2 regions of the Cyanobium sp. Copco_Reservoir_LC18 genome follow, and region 1 is predicted to be linked to the other one. Evidence: predicted binding sites of a transcription regulator. Region 1 holds the regulator's gene; the other holds the start of a gene.
The links. The regulator NtcA, encoded in region 1, controls nitrogen genes in cyanobacteria. The targets are predictions, from matches to a motif close to GTANCNNNNGNTAC.
Positions count from the first base shown of each region.

Region 1 (7,015 bases):
CGATCGACAAAGATGCCTGATCTGTATCCCCTTGGATTGCTGCCGGCACCACGCTGAAGGACCGAAAAGCTTGGGTCAGAAATATACCATTGTGATGAGTTACCCTTTACACCTCTGATGACAGCAGGCCTGCCCATTCGTTCAGCTAACGCTTCCTGCAAAAAGACCACTCCTCTCGGAGCTTCTCCCTCAGTCAAGGTTCCAGTTCACCCACGTTTTTCATCGTACCTCGAACGCTTGCCATCACCTGACCACAAAGAGCATGTGATTTAGAAAAAGCCGTTGTGGAGGTGGCTCAGGTGTATGGCATTGTTATGCCTTCCATGTCCCAATGACAAGGGGTAGCCAACGGCTAGATGTCGCACGCTGGAGTTACAAAGAAATGCAAGAATAAATGTCTTCTGCGCAATTGTAAGCGTGGTCCTGGCAATCTAATCTTCTGATGCTATTTGACTAATCTCACCATTATGCGTGTCTCCCAGTCTCATTTGGCGATAGGCTTACCACTTTACCTTTGCAGCATTATCACTTGTTGAAGTCTTATATGCAACAACTGAACCTGATGCCATATGGAAGCATACCTGAGAAATATCATTGAACAGAGGTTCCTGAACAATCGCGATGACATGGTCTAAGTCGATGATTGCATCGTTTGGCAGAATAAAAAAGTTTGGCATATCTAAAGAATATTGAAGGGAGTGCTATGCTTTGACCTACATATTGGATAAATTAGTCATTGACATTATTTGCTTTGCTTCTTCTTCGGTGAAGTATCCATCTTGAAAGAGATTGGCTTCTAGCTCTTGAGGTGTTTCCCCCTCAACATGGATCTCTCGGCCTGCCTCAGTAGGCGGAAAAATCAGGGTTGAACCGCTATCAACTTCAACGGACCCTGGTTCATCGCATGGCTGTGATGTGATAACTTTCAGCCCTCCCTCGGAATAGCTCAGCACTTTTAAGGGCCGATCTCCGAGGTGGCCTTCATAAACCGTGTCCCATTGTGGCGTCATCGTTGAGATGGGTTGTGGTGAATCAAGCATAACTGTTTATTGGACGGTTCCGATAACCACCCATGAGGCAGACTCCCAGCCGCATAAGCCGAAGCTGCAGCGCAGGCCATTCCCCCAGAGCTCTTCCACAGCAGTCTCTGAGCGCTGTGGCGCCGACCGGGACAAGCGACTTAGACGGACCCGATAACCAACTGTCCATTTGGCTACAGAAGTCCCATCCCCCTGCCAACTGCTCCATCCTTCCAAACCCCCCTCAAACCTTCGCCAGCGTCACCCGCTCGGGCTGGTGCTGGTACTTGCCCTGGCGGTCGTTGTAGGTGGTGGCGCAGGGGTCGCCCTCGAAAAACAGCAGCTGGCAGATGCCCTCGCTGGCGTAGATGCGGCAGTCGGCGCCGGAGGAATTGCTGAATTCCAGCGTCAGGTGGCCCTCCCAGCCGGCTTCGGCGGGGGTGGTGTTGACGATGATGCCCAGCCGCGCGTAGGTGCTCTTGCCCAGGCAGATCACGGTGATGTTCGAGGGCACCCGCATCTTCTCCAGCGCCACCCCCAGCCCGTAGGAATGGGCCGGCAGGATGAAGTAATCGCCGTCCTCGTCGCTGTGCATCGGCGCCGGCTCCAGGTTCGCCGGGTTGAACCGCTTCGGGTTCATCACCGTGCCGGGCACGTGGCGGAAGATCAGGAACTCCTTCGGCGACAGCCGCAGGTCGTACCCATAGGACGAGCATCCAAAGCTCAGCACCGGCCCGGTTCGGCCCTCCGGATCCAGGTGGCGCACCAGCGTCGGCTGGAACGGCTCCAGCATTCCGGCCGCAGCCTGTTCGTTGATCCAGTGGTCGTTCTTGAGCATGGCGTCAGCCGCCGCGGCGCAACTGGGTGACCTGATCGGCCATCGCCATCAGGCTGGCCGGCATCGAGGGGCCCGTCAGGATGACATCCAGATGGGCTGGCCGCTGCTCGAGCGCCTCGATCACCGCCTCGGCGCCCAGGTAGCCCAGGGCGATCGCCAGCCCCAGCTCATCCAGCACCAGCAGATCCAGATCGCCCTTCAGCAGCCGCTCCCGGCTCACCTCCCACACCTCGGCCACCGCCTCCAGCGCCTCCTCGGCCGTGGCCCCCTCGGGCCCCTGCGAACCCGGCGGCCCGTCGAGGCAGTGGGGCGTGCCCGGCCGCAGCCACTCCAGCCGGCCGCACAGCCGCAGGCTGCCCGCCGGCCCCTGCTCCACGCCCCCCTTGAGGAACTGGCTCACCAGCACCCGGCTGCCCAGCCCGGCACTGCGCAGGGCCTGGCTGAACACCGCCGCGAAGCTGCCCCGGAACGGCGCCGTGTGGATCTGCAGCAGCCCCTCGGGCTGGCTCACCAGCCGCAGCGGTGGCACCAGGGCCAGCGGCTCGGTCCGCGCCGGAGCCGCCGTGCGCCGGGGGTGGCCGGGGTCGATGAGGCTGGCGGTCATGGACAACCCACAGAAGCGTTGACGCAAGCGACCGGACGCAGCGTCCCGACCCCTCACCTCCCGAATGTAGCGGGCCTGAACAGCCCGGCACACCATCGGTAGTGGCTGGGAACAGACGTACCACCGGCGCCGCCTACGCTCGATCGGCTTCGCCGATGGCCCGCGTGACCACTCCTGCCGACGCCCCCCGCAACGACGGCCGCGCCGCCGACGCCCTGCGCCCGGTGGCCGTCGACTGGGATCCGATGGGCTTCGCCCTCAGCTCGGTGCTGTTCGCCGCCGGCCGCACCCGGGTGCTCTGCAGCGTCTGCCTCGACCCCGAGGTGCCCCGCTGGCGGCGGGGTTCCGGCAGCGGCTGGCTCAGCGCCGAATACCGCCTGCTGCCGGCCTCCACCCCAAGCCGCCAGGGCCGCGAGCTGATGAAGCTCTCCGGCCGCACCCAGGAGATCCAGCGCCTCATCGGCCGCAGCCTGCGGGCCGCCCTCGATCTGGAGGCCCTCGGCGAGCGCACCCTGCTGGTCGACTGCGACGTGCTCCAGGCCGACGCCGGCACCCGCACCGCCTCGATCACCGGCGCCTGGATCGCCCTGGCCGCCGCCCTGGAACGCCTGCAGCAGCAGGGGGTGCTGGCCGCCTCGCCCCTGCGCCAGCAGGTGTCGGCCGTGTCGGTGGGGCTCGTGGACGGTGTGGCCCTGCTGGATCTCGATTACTCCGAGGATTCCCGCGCCGAGGTGGACCTCAACGTGGTGATGGACGAGCAGGGGCGGCTGCTGGAGATCCAGGGCACCGCCGAGGGCGCCCCCTTCCCCCGCTCCCGCCTCGACGCCCTGCTGGATCTGGCCGAACCGGGCCTGCGGGACCTGCAGGAGGCCCAGCGCCGGGCCCTGGCTGTGGCGCCAGGCACCACGACCGGCTAAAGAGTGTCATTGGCTACATGGATCGGCCAGACCGATCCATAGGTTCATCACCATTCGCCACGCCTTGATGGTCGGCGCTACGCGTGGCTTCAGCCGCTACCCCAGCAGTCCATCCAGCGGATCCCCCGGCTCCGTGACCCCCATGGGCGCCCCCGGCGCCACGGCCACCACCCTGCTGGACGTCATCCGCGGCCTGGCCGGCAGCAGCGTCGAGACCATCGAGCGCGGCAAGACGATCTTCTTCCCCGGCGACCCGGCCGAGCGGGTCTACCTGCTGCGGCGCGGCGCCGTGCGCCTTTCGCGCGTCTACGAGTCGGGCGAGGAGATCACCGTGGCCCTGCTGCGCGAGAACAGCCTCTTCGGCGTCCTGTCCCTGCTCACCGGCCAGCGCTCCGACCGCTTCTACCACGCCATCGCCTTCACCCGGGTCGAGATGGTCACCGCCCCGGCCACCTCGGTGCGGCGCGCCATCGAGCAGGACGCCAGCGTCGGCCTGCTGCTGCTCCAGGGCCTCTCCTCCCGCATCCTCCAGACCGAGACCATGATCGAGACCCTCACCCACCGGGACATGTCCTCCCGGCTGGTGAGCTTCCTGCTCGTCCTCTGCCGCGACTTCGGCGTCCCCGGCACCGAGGGCATCACCATCGACCTGCGCCTCTCCCACCAGGCCATCGCCGAGGCGATCGGCTCCACCCGCGTCACCATCACCCGCCTGCTGGGCGACCTGCGCAACGACGGCCTGGTCCAGATCGACCGCAAGAAGATCACCGTCTTCGACCCCATCGCCCTGGCCAAGCGGTTCAGCTGACGCCCGCCAGGGATACTTGGTGCATCGCGGAACCGGGGCTCGGAAGGTGTCGGGTTGGCTGCTGATCCTCGCGCTCCTGGTGCTCGGCGGAGTGCTCTCCACCCTCGGCGACCGACTGGGCAGCCGCGTCGGCAAGGCGCGCCTCAGCCTGTTCAACCTGCGGCCCCGCAAGACCGCCGTGGTGATCACGGTGCTCACCGGCAGCCTGATCAGTGCCGTCTCGCTGGGGCTGATGCTGCTGGTGAGCGAGCGCCTGCGGGTGGGGCTGTTCGAGCTCGACCAGATCCAGGACCGCCTGCGGGACAGCCGCGCCGCCCTGAAGCGCAATGAGGGGGAACTGACCCGCACCCGGGGCGAACTGGAGCGCAGCCGCCTCGACCTGATCACCGCCGAACGCCGCCGCGACCAGGCCCTGGCCAGCCAGCGCCGTGCCCGTGACCAGCTGCTGGCCGCCGAGCGCCGCGTCGACACCCTGCGGCGCGAGCTGCAGCCCCTGCAGGCCGAGCGCGCCCGGCTGGAGGCGGAGCGGGCCCGGCTCAGCCGGGAGGTGCGGGGCCGCGACGCCGAGATCCGCCGCACCGAGGCCGAGCTGGCCAATGTGCGCCGTCGCATCGCCGCCGGCGAAAAGGAACTCAAGGACCTGGAGACCAACGTCATCGCCCTGCGCCGCGGCGATGTGGTGATCGCCAGTGGCCAGCCCCTGGCCACCGCCAAGGTGCAGCTGCAGCGCCCCGACCAGGCCAGGCAGGTGATCGATGCCCTGCTGCAGGAGGCCAACCGGGCCGCCTTCCAGCTGCTGCTCCCCGGCCAGCCCCCCAACCGCCAGATTCTGCTGGTGCCCCGCAGCGACATCGTCCGGCTGGAATCCCTGCTCGCCACCCCCGGCGTCTGGGTGGTCAGCATCCGCTCGGCCGCCAACGTGCTGCGGGGCGAGGCCCAGGTGCTGGCCTTCCCCGACCTGCGCCCCAACCGCCAGGTGGTGGAGCAGGGGGAGGTGCTCTCCCGCACCGCCCTCGAACCCGACGTGCGCGAGATCGACGCCGTGCGCAGCCGCCTCAACCTGCTGCTGGCCGCCGCCTTCGCCAAGGCCCAGCGCCAGGGCACCCTGGTCAACGGGCTCCAGTTCGATGCCGCCGGCTTCAATGCCCTGGCCCGGGACCTCAGCGAGCGCCCCGCCGGCGTCACCGCCAACCTCGAGGCGGTGGCCCTCCAGAACGCCGACACCCCCGACCCGATCAGCGTGGAGCTGCGCTGGCTGCGCAAGGACGCCGCCACCCGGCCGGTGCGGCCGTGAGCGCGGGACCGCTGGCGGCCCCCGGCCCCCTGGCGGGGCTCGATCCGGGCCGCAGCAAGTGCGGCCTGGTGCTCACCGATCCCGGGCGCCGCGAGATCCGCGAGGCGCTGGTGCTGCCCCCGGAGGTGGCCTGGGAGCGACTGGAGCAGTGGCACCGCCGGCAGGCCCTCGCCGCCGTGGTGATCGGCGACGGCACCGGCAGCGGCCCCTGGCGGCGGCGCCTGGAGCCCCTGCTGCCGGTGGAGCTGGTGGATGAGCGCGGCACCACCCTGGCGGCCCGGCGCCGTTACTGGCAGCTGTACCCCGCCCGCGGCTGGCGGCGGCTGCTGCCCCTGGGCCTGCGCCAGCCCCCCCGCGACTGGGACGACGTGGTGGCCCAGCTGCTGCTGGAGCGCCGGCTGGGGCGGGAGCTGATCAGAACGACGCCCGCACCGTGAACACGTAGTCGCCGCCCGGTTCGAGCTGGTAGTCGGCCTTGAGCAGAAAGCGCAGCAGGGCGTCCTGGATCAGGGCCCGCCCGAGGGACGGCTCCACCTGCAGCTCGCCCCGGTCGAAGGCCCAGCGGAAGCGCCACTGGAAGCCGCCGGCGCTGATCTCCCCCTCCAGCAGGCAGGGGCTGAAGCTCTGGCGCAGCACCCGCAGCTGGGCGGTGGTGGCGGGAAGGCGGCTCACGGGACGTTGTCGATGCTCTCAGGATGGCGGCGGATCGGCACGAAAACTGTTCAGACGGTTGGCCGCCTTCTCCAGCCCCACCCGGCGGATCAGGTCGATGCCCGCCTCCACCTCCTGGAGCACCGTCTCCAGCACCGGCCGGTCGGCGGCGGAGAACTTGCCCAGCACATGGGACACCGTGCGGGCCCGCCGCTCCTCGGGCGTCTCGCCCGGCGCGCCGATGCCGATGCGCAGCCGCGCGAAGGACTCGCTGCCCAGGTGGGCGATGGTGCTGCGCAGGCCGTTGTGGCCGCCGGCGCCGCCCGCCGCCCGCACCCGCAGGCGCCCCAGGGGCAGGTCCATGTCGTCCACCAGCACCAGCATCTGGGCGGGCTCGAGCCGGAACCAGTCGAGGGCGGCACGGATCGAGCGGCCGCTGTCGTTCATGAAGGTCTGGGGCATCAACAGCCGCAGCCGCCGGTCCCCCTGGCCGGTCTCGGCCAGCAGACCGTGCAGGCGGCCCTGGTTGCGGAAGCTGGCACCACCGGCTCGGGCCAGGCGCTCCAGCACCATGAAGCCGACGTTGTGGCGGGTGTCGGCGTAGCGGGGGCCGGGATTGCCCAGGCCCACCAGCAGTTGCAGATCCAACGGCAGGCCGTCCTCAGCTGGAGGGACCGCTGGAGGGGGCGGCCTCCTCAGCCACCGGGGCCACAGGCGCTGCCGTCTCCGCGACGACAGGCGTTTCGACGGCAGGAGCTTCGGCGGCCGGCGTGATCGCGGCTGGGGGGCCGGAGATGTCGATCGGCTGCCCAGTCGGCTGCTCAGTGCCCACCGCCGTGCGGAACTCCTTCTCGAATTCCTGCGACGCCGACTGGAAGCCGCGC
Region 1 covers NZ_ASAC01000010.1:126,219-133,233, forward strand. The annotation lists gene L107_RS17025 (HNH endonuclease signature motif containing protein) at 1-137, opposite strand, end outside; gene L107_RS04690 (hypothetical protein) at 714-953, opposite strand; gene dcd (dCTP deaminase) at 1,264-1,857, opposite strand; gene L107_RS04700 (cob(I)yrinic acid a,c-diamide adenosyltransferase) at 1,862-2,461, opposite strand; gene rph (ribonuclease PH) at 2,626-3,378, shown strand; gene ntcA (global nitrogen regulator NtcA) at 3,521-4,186, shown strand; gene L107_RS04715 (DUF3084 domain-containing protein) at 4,233-5,480, shown strand; gene L107_RS04720 (resolvase) at 5,477-5,917, shown strand; gene L107_RS04725 (DUF3146 family protein) at 5,895-6,152, opposite strand; gene pth (aminoacyl-tRNA hydrolase) at 6,171-6,779, opposite strand; gene L107_RS04735 (TatA/E family twin arginine-targeting protein translocase) at 6,793-7,015, opposite strand, start outside.

Region 2 (7,015 bases), on a different contig from region 1:
GCGGCGTTGCGGGCCTCGATCACGGTCCGGAAGCTTTCCTTTTCGTGGCTGGCGTAGCCCCGCACCGTCTCCACCAGGTTGGGGATCAGGTCGTGGCGCCGCTTGAGCTGGACGTCGATGTCGGCCCAGGCGTTGTCCGCCAGCACCTGCAGCTGGGCCAGGCGGTTGTAGATCAGGATCAACCCGACGGCGGCGACCGCCACCAGGATCAGCAGCAGCGGCATCGGCCCAGGGGTGGGATGGCCTTCAAGCCTAGGGGCGGTGTCCGGCTGGGCCCTCCGTCGGCCAGCGCTCACGGCTTGCGGCGGCTCAGGTCCTGAGGAAGTAGATCAGCGCCACCACCACACCCACCACCACCACGAGGGTGCGCAGGTGCGCGGGCTGGATGCGGGACGCCAGCCGGCCCCCCAGCGCCCCGCCGAGGATGGCGCCGATTGCCATCACCGCCGCCAGGCCCCAGGCCACCTGGCCGGAGAAGAGGAAGAAGGCGGCGGCGGTCAGGTTGGTGGCGAACGCCACCGCCTGCTTGAGACCGTTGAGGCGGGTGAGGCTGTCCTCGAGGGTCAGGGCCAGCACCGCCAGCACGATCACGCTCAGGCCGCCGCCGAAGAAGCCCCCATAGATGGCCGCCAGGAACACCGGCAGCACGGCCCAGAGTTCCGAGGGGGGGCGACCGTGGCACTCGGAGCGGCGCTGCACCCAGCGGCGCACGGGTTCCTGCACCGCCAGCAGCGCCGAGGCGAACAGGATCAGGAACGGCACCAGCTGGGTGAACAGCCGCTCGCCGGTGTGCAGCAGCAGCAGGCCGCCCACCAGGCCCCCGGCGGCCCCCGCCGGCAGCAGCAGCCAGAGGCGTCGCTGCTGGCCCTGCAGATCCTGGCGCTGGGCCACGGTGGCGCCCAAATAGCCGGGGGCCAGGGCCACGGTGTTGGTGATGTTGGCCATCACCGCCGGCAGACCGATGGCCGTGAGGGCAGGGAAACTGATCAGTGACCCGCCGCCGGCCAGGGCGTTGATCAGGCCGGCGGCGATCGCCGCCAGGGCCGCCACCAGTGCCTGGATCCCGAAGGGCAGGGGGTCGGTCATCGCGGCTGGGAGGGTGGTCGGCCCCGCGGCCGCTCAGGGCTGGTCGATCCCATAGGGCTCCCCGTCTGCCGGCAGGGTCACCCCCAGCCGCTGGCGCCACTCCGCCACCGGCAGCTCCCAGCCCTCCTCCCAGCGGACCGTGGCGAAGGGATGGGCGGTGAAGCCGATGGTAGTGCCGTGGCTGATGGCCCGGCTCAGGGTCGCGTAGCCGTCGAGCCTGAAGCGGAACCCGGCGATCTGGGCGGCGTGGGTGAGGCTCACGTAGGCGGGGAAGCCGATCTGCACGGCGGTGATGGCCAGCACGCCGTTCTCCCCCACCGGCGTCGTGCCGAAACCGCTGACCAAGTGGTGGATGTCGTGGGTGGTGGCGATCCGCTGGGTGAGCCAGCGGCCCTCGGTGTCGACGGGACGGGGGCGGAAGAATTCGGGGTCGTAGTTGAAGCGGCGGATCAGGGCGGCATAGCGGTGGCCCAGGCTCCCCTCCGGCAGCGCCTCGAGCCGCTCCAGGTCCGGCTGCAGCGGCGGATAACGCTCGTCCATCATCGCCGCCCCGCCCGGCAGGGCCCGGAAACGGGCGATGCAGGCGTCCATCTGGGGGGTGTCCAGGAAGCTGTCCACCAGGTCGGCGATCCGGGCGAGATCCCCCTGGCTGCGCCCCACGGCGATCAGCTGGCGCGCCTGGCCCAGGGCCTGCAGGGAAAGCTGGAAGCGATGCATCGGGGGACGGCGCCTGGGGCGAACCTAGGGCCGGTGTTGCGTTGCGTCAGGCCGGGGGGTCACCAGCTGCGGGCCGTGGACACCGGCAGGGGCTCCTGGTTCAGGGGCTGCTCCTGGAACGGCCAGACCCGGGGCAGCACCGGAGCCGCCAGGCCCCGCTCGGCCCGGATCCGGGCCCAGATGCGCGTGAACCAGAAGCGGGCCGCCTGGGTGGAGCGCCCCCGGTAGCGGGCCACCAGGCCCCGCTCCAGCCGGCCACAGGCCATCGCCCCCTCCAGCCCGTGGCGCTCGGCGCGGCAGGCCTCCAGCAGGGGCTCGCCCACCGGCCCGGGGGCGGCCCACACCAGGCTGGCGAACACCGGCTGCCCCCCCAGCCCGTGGGGGCTCTCCAGGCTGGCGCCGCCCAGCTCGAGCCGGTCCACCAGTTCCCACTGCCCCTGCCGCCGGATCTCCAGCAGCGAGCGCCAGCGGCCGGAGCCGAGCGTCTCGCCGTCGGCGCTGCGCCCCAGCCGCACCACCTCCGCCCCCAGCCAGCTGGCCCCTTCGGCCAGCTCCACCCGGCAGGTCTGCTGGAACAGGCCATCCCGGAAGACCACCAGCTCCTGGGGCAGCCACTCCAGATCGGCCCCGGTCGCCAGAGTGAAATCGAGCGTCTGATGGGTCCAGCTGCCGGCGGGGACCCGGCGGGAGCGGCCCACGGTTCCGTAGACCTTCTGGGCCGCCACGCTGGTGATCAGGGCGCGGCTGCCGGCGGCGAGATCGGCCTCGATGGCCAGCTCATCGCCGCCCACCAGGCCGCCGCCGGTGTGCAGCAGGGGCAGTTCGCAGCGGCCATCGGCGGCGGCGAAGGCCCGCTGGATCTTCAGCGGCGCCGTCGCCCCGCCCTGGTGCCGGGTGGCAACGTCCAAGCCGATGCCGGTCTCGAAACGAAGCCGGGCCTGGGCTCTCCAGGGGGCAGGGGCGGTGAGCTGCATGGCGCCGATGGTGGGTCCCCGGGGGGCTGGATTCGGTAGCACCCGACACATGGCCGGCGGCCGATGGCTGGCCAGGGTGGATGGCCCTCTCCCTGGCCTGCCCCATGCCCGGACCCCCGGTCTCCGACGGCACGGCTTCCAGTGCAACGGTTGCCGATGGCACCGGGCCCCTGGTGCTGGTGCGGTGCCTGGGCCGGCACCAGGGGCCGGAGCCGGAGCCGTGGCCGGAGCCTCCGTTGCGGTTGCCGCTCCGGGCCGACGAGCGCACCAGCCTGCGGGGCCATCGCCGCAGCGCCTGTGGACGGGACCTGCTGCTGCAGCTGCCCCGCGGCGCCGCCCTGGAGCCCGGCGACCGCCTGGCCCCCGAGGGCGGCGGCCCCCTGGTGGTGGTGGAGGCGGCCCCGGAGCCGCTGCTGGTGGCGCGGGCCTCCGATCCCCTGGCCCTGCTGCAGGCGGCCTATCACCTGGGCAACCGCCATGTGGCCCTGGAGCTGCGCCGCGACGAGCTGCGGCTGGGCATCGACAGCGTGCTCGAGGATCTGCTGCGGCATCGGGGACTGACGGTGGAGCGGATCACCGGGCCGTTTCTGCCCGAAGCCGGGGCCTACGCACCGTCCGGCCACGACCACCACCACGCCCATGACCACCATGGCCATCCCCACCCATGAGCCTCACCCGGCTGCGGCTGTTCCAGCTCGTCAGTCCCGCCCTGCCGGTGGGGGCCTTCAGCTACTCCGAGGGGCTGGAGGTGCTTGTGCAGGCCGGCGAGCTGGCCGACGCCGAGGCGGTGGCCCACTGGCTGGAGGCGGAGCTGGCCCGGGGCGCGCTGGCGATCGAGGCCGCCAGCCTGGGCCGGCTGATGCAGGCGCTCACCCGCTGGCGTGAGTCCCCGGAGGGGCCGGCCCGTGGGGAAGTGCTGGACCTGGACGGCTGGCTGCTGGCCCAGCGGGAGGCGGCCGAGGTGCGGGCCCAGCAGCGCCAGATGGGCCGCTCGCTGCTGCAGCTGCTGGCCGACCTGGACCGGCCCCTGCCCGGGGAGCGGCCCGCCCGGCTGGCCTGGCCGGCGGCCTGGGCCTGGGCCGGGGTGGCCCTGGAGATCGGGCCCGAGGAGGTGGTCGAGGCCTACCTCTACGGCTGGATCGCCACCCAGCTCAGCGCCGCCGTGCGACTCGTGCCCCTGGGACCCACCGAAGCCCAGCGGCTGCAGCTGGCCCTGGCGCCCGCCGTCGCCGCCCGGGCGGCGGAGCTGGTGGCGGCCGATCCCGAAGCCCTCTGGAACGGGGGGGTGGGGGCGGGTCTGGCCCAGCTGGGTCATGGTGAGCTGTATTCCCGTTTGTTCCGCAGCTGATGGCCACGACGGCAGGGGCCAGCCGGCGCCAGGCGCTGGGCCTGCTGGCCGGGGCCGCCGCCACCGGAACCCTCCTGGCCGCCGGCTGCCACGCCCGCCGCCGGCCGCCGGGTCCGCCACGGCTGGGCATCGTCCAGTACGTGCGGGGGGCCGGCCCCGATGCCGCCCGCCGCGGCTTCGTGCGGGGCCTGGCCGGGGGCGGCTTCCGGGCACCGGCCGGCGTGACCCTGCTGGAGCGCTTCGCCGCGGGCAGCATGGCCACCTGCCGTGCCCAGGTGGCGGAGCTGCTGGAGGCCGGGGTCGACCTGCTCGTGGCCATCGGCACCCCGCCCCTGGCGGCGATCCTGGCCATCGCCCCGGCGCGGGTGCCCGTGGTGTTCTGCTACTGCTCCAACCCCTGGGGGGCCGGGGCCGGCACCAGCTACACCCGCCACCGGCCCCATGTGGTGGGCACGGTCAGCACCAATCCCCTGGCCGAGCAGCTCGATCTCGCCCGTCGGATCACGCCCGGCCTGGCCAGTGTGGGTCTCGTCTACAACCCCTCCGAGGCCAACGCCAGCTTCGAAGCCGAGCTGCTGCGCCGGGAAGCGGCGCCGCGCTCCCTGGTGGTGATGGTCGAGCCGGTGGCCGGGCCGGCGGAGGTGACCCGGGCCGCCGACACCCTGGCCAGCCACCGGGTGGGGGCTTTGGTGCGGGTGGGCGACTACGCCACCAGCGTGGGCTTCCCGGCCCTGGCGGCGGCCGGCCTGCGCCATCGCCTGCCGGTCTATTCCGTCGACCCGTCCGACATCGCCACGCCGGGGTGCCTGGCGGTGGTGGGCTGGGATCCGGAGGCCGACGGGGCCCAGGCCGGAGCCCTGGCGGTGCAGGTGCTGCGTGGCCGATCCCCCGCCACGATGGCCTTCGAGCCGGTGACCGAGAAGCTGCTGCTGCTGAATCGCCGCACGGCCCGGGCCATCGGAGTGACGTTCCCGCCCGAGCTGCTGCGCCAGGCCGACCGGGTGGAGGGGTGACGCCGCCGGCGGCCGTCGTGGTGATCAGCGGCCCGGCTCGGTTCGGGGTTCCCCGGTCCGCTCGATCAGTTCGATCACCCAGCTCTCGTTGAGCGTCTTCACCAGGCGGTTGGTGGCGGCGGCCATGGTGGAGAGCTCGCGCAGGGTCTGGAGCAGGAGCGGCCGCGTCTGGGATTCGGTGCTCTCGAGGCGCTTGATCAGGGCCGACAGGTCGGCGGCAGTGCCATCGGCGCGCCCTTCGAGGCGCTCCGCCAGCTGCCGGGTGGCCCCCAGGGTGCGGTTGAGCTCGCTGCTGCTGCGCCGGGTGTCCGCCTCCAGGCGTGTCGCCAGGCGGCGGCTGGCGACCAGGGTGCGGTCGAGCTCATCAAGGCTGCGGGGCAGGCGGGTCTCCGCCAGCGTCAGGCCGCTGCTGACGGCCCGCTGCAGGGGGATGCGGCTGCTGGCCACCTCGGCGATCAGGTCGTCGATGTCGGGGCGGCTGGTGAACACCAGCGTCTCGCCATCACCGATCGGGGGCTGGCCGATCGCCGCCGGGTCGGGCGTGATGGCGATGTAGCTGTCGCCCAGGAGCCCCAGCTGGGCCAGTTCGGCCCGGCTGCGGCGACCCACCATGGAGCGGTAGGGGTCCCGCAGCTCCAGCTCCACCAGCACCTGGGCGTCGGGCTGCAGCACGATCCGGCGCACCTGGCCGACCGCGAATCCCGAGATGCGCACCGCCATGCCCGTCTGCAGGCCGGCGGCGTCGAGGGTGCGGAACTGCAGGCGGACGCTGGGGGCGAGCCAGTTGCCGGAGCGGGCGATCCCGAACACGAACACCCCCAGCAGGGCCACCGCGCCGGCCAGGAAGACCAGGCTCTGGGGCCCAGGGCGCCGCGGCGGGGCGGGGGCGGGAGCGGCGGTGGTCACGGTCAGGTCCCTCCCATGCGCAGGGGATCGACGACGATCGACCAGAGCACATCGAGGCAGACCATCACCCCGATGCCCAGCCGCAGCGACCGGGCCATGCCGGAGGCCATCGCCGCGGCGCCGGCGGAGCTGCGCCCGGCCTGGTGCAGGCAGATGGCGGCACAGATCCCGCCATAGGCGGCCGCCCTGGCCAGCGCGGAGGCGAAGCGGGCCGGCTCCAGCTGGCCGATCAGGAAGCCCACCTCCCCCACCCCATCCCCCTGGTTGAGCAACAGGCTGGCGGTGATGACCACCGCCGCCATGAAATAAAGCAGCAGCACGACGCTCATCAGGCCGCTGGCCAGCAGGTCGGGCCCCCAGGAGGCGGGGGGGCGACGGCGGCCCAGCAGCAGCGGGCCATCCCGCAGCAGCAGCAGCAGGCTGACCAGCAGTGGGGCCAGAAACAGCAGGGCCCGCACCGCCAGCAGTTCGATCGTCACCCTGGAGAGCTGCTGCAGGGGGCTGCGCAGCAGCTCGATGAACCCCAGGCAGACCACAACCCCCATGCCCGTGACGGAGGCGACGAGTCGGGCATCCAGGCGCTCGAAGCGACGGATCAGCGTCGGCATCGGTCCGTCCCCCACCGCAGCCCTCGGCGCTGGCGTCAGGATGGCACCGATCCTGGACCGGGGCGATGGGCAGCAAACTGAGGGTGGGCGTGGCCGGTCCGGTGGGATCGGGCAAGACGGCCCTGGTGGACGCCCTCTGCCGGAGGCTGCGGGAACGGCTGCAGCTGGCGGTGGTCACCAACGACATCTACACCCAGGAGGACGCCCAGTTCCTCACCCGCGCCGGCTCCCTGGCCCCGGAGCGTATCCGGGGCGTGGAGACCGGCGGCTGCCCCCACACCGCCATCCGGGAGGACTGCTCGATCAACCGGGCGGCTGTGCAGGAGCTGGAGGAGGCCTTCCCGGACCTCGACCTGGTGCTGG
Region 2 covers NZ_ASAC01000004.1:206,015-213,029, forward strand. The annotation lists gene L107_RS02235 (LemA family protein) at 1-224, opposite strand, end outside; gene L107_RS02240 (sulfite exporter TauE/SafE family protein) at 310-1,086, opposite strand; gene L107_RS02245 (Coq4 family protein) at 1,120-1,803, opposite strand; gene L107_RS02250 (urease accessory protein UreD) at 1,863-2,777, opposite strand; gene ureE (urease accessory protein UreE) at 2,882-3,445, shown strand; gene L107_RS02260 (urease accessory protein UreF) at 3,442-4,125, shown strand; gene L107_RS02265 (ABC transporter substrate-binding protein) at 4,125-5,138, shown strand; gene L107_RS02270 (MlaD family protein) at 5,163-6,044, opposite strand; gene L107_RS02275 (hypothetical protein) at 6,047-6,652, opposite strand; gene ureG (urease accessory protein UreG) at 6,718-7,015, shown strand, end outside.
Region 2: L107_RS02250 (urease accessory protein UreD) is a predicted target of NtcA. The motif match lies at 2,813-2,826, and genes of this name have one in related genera.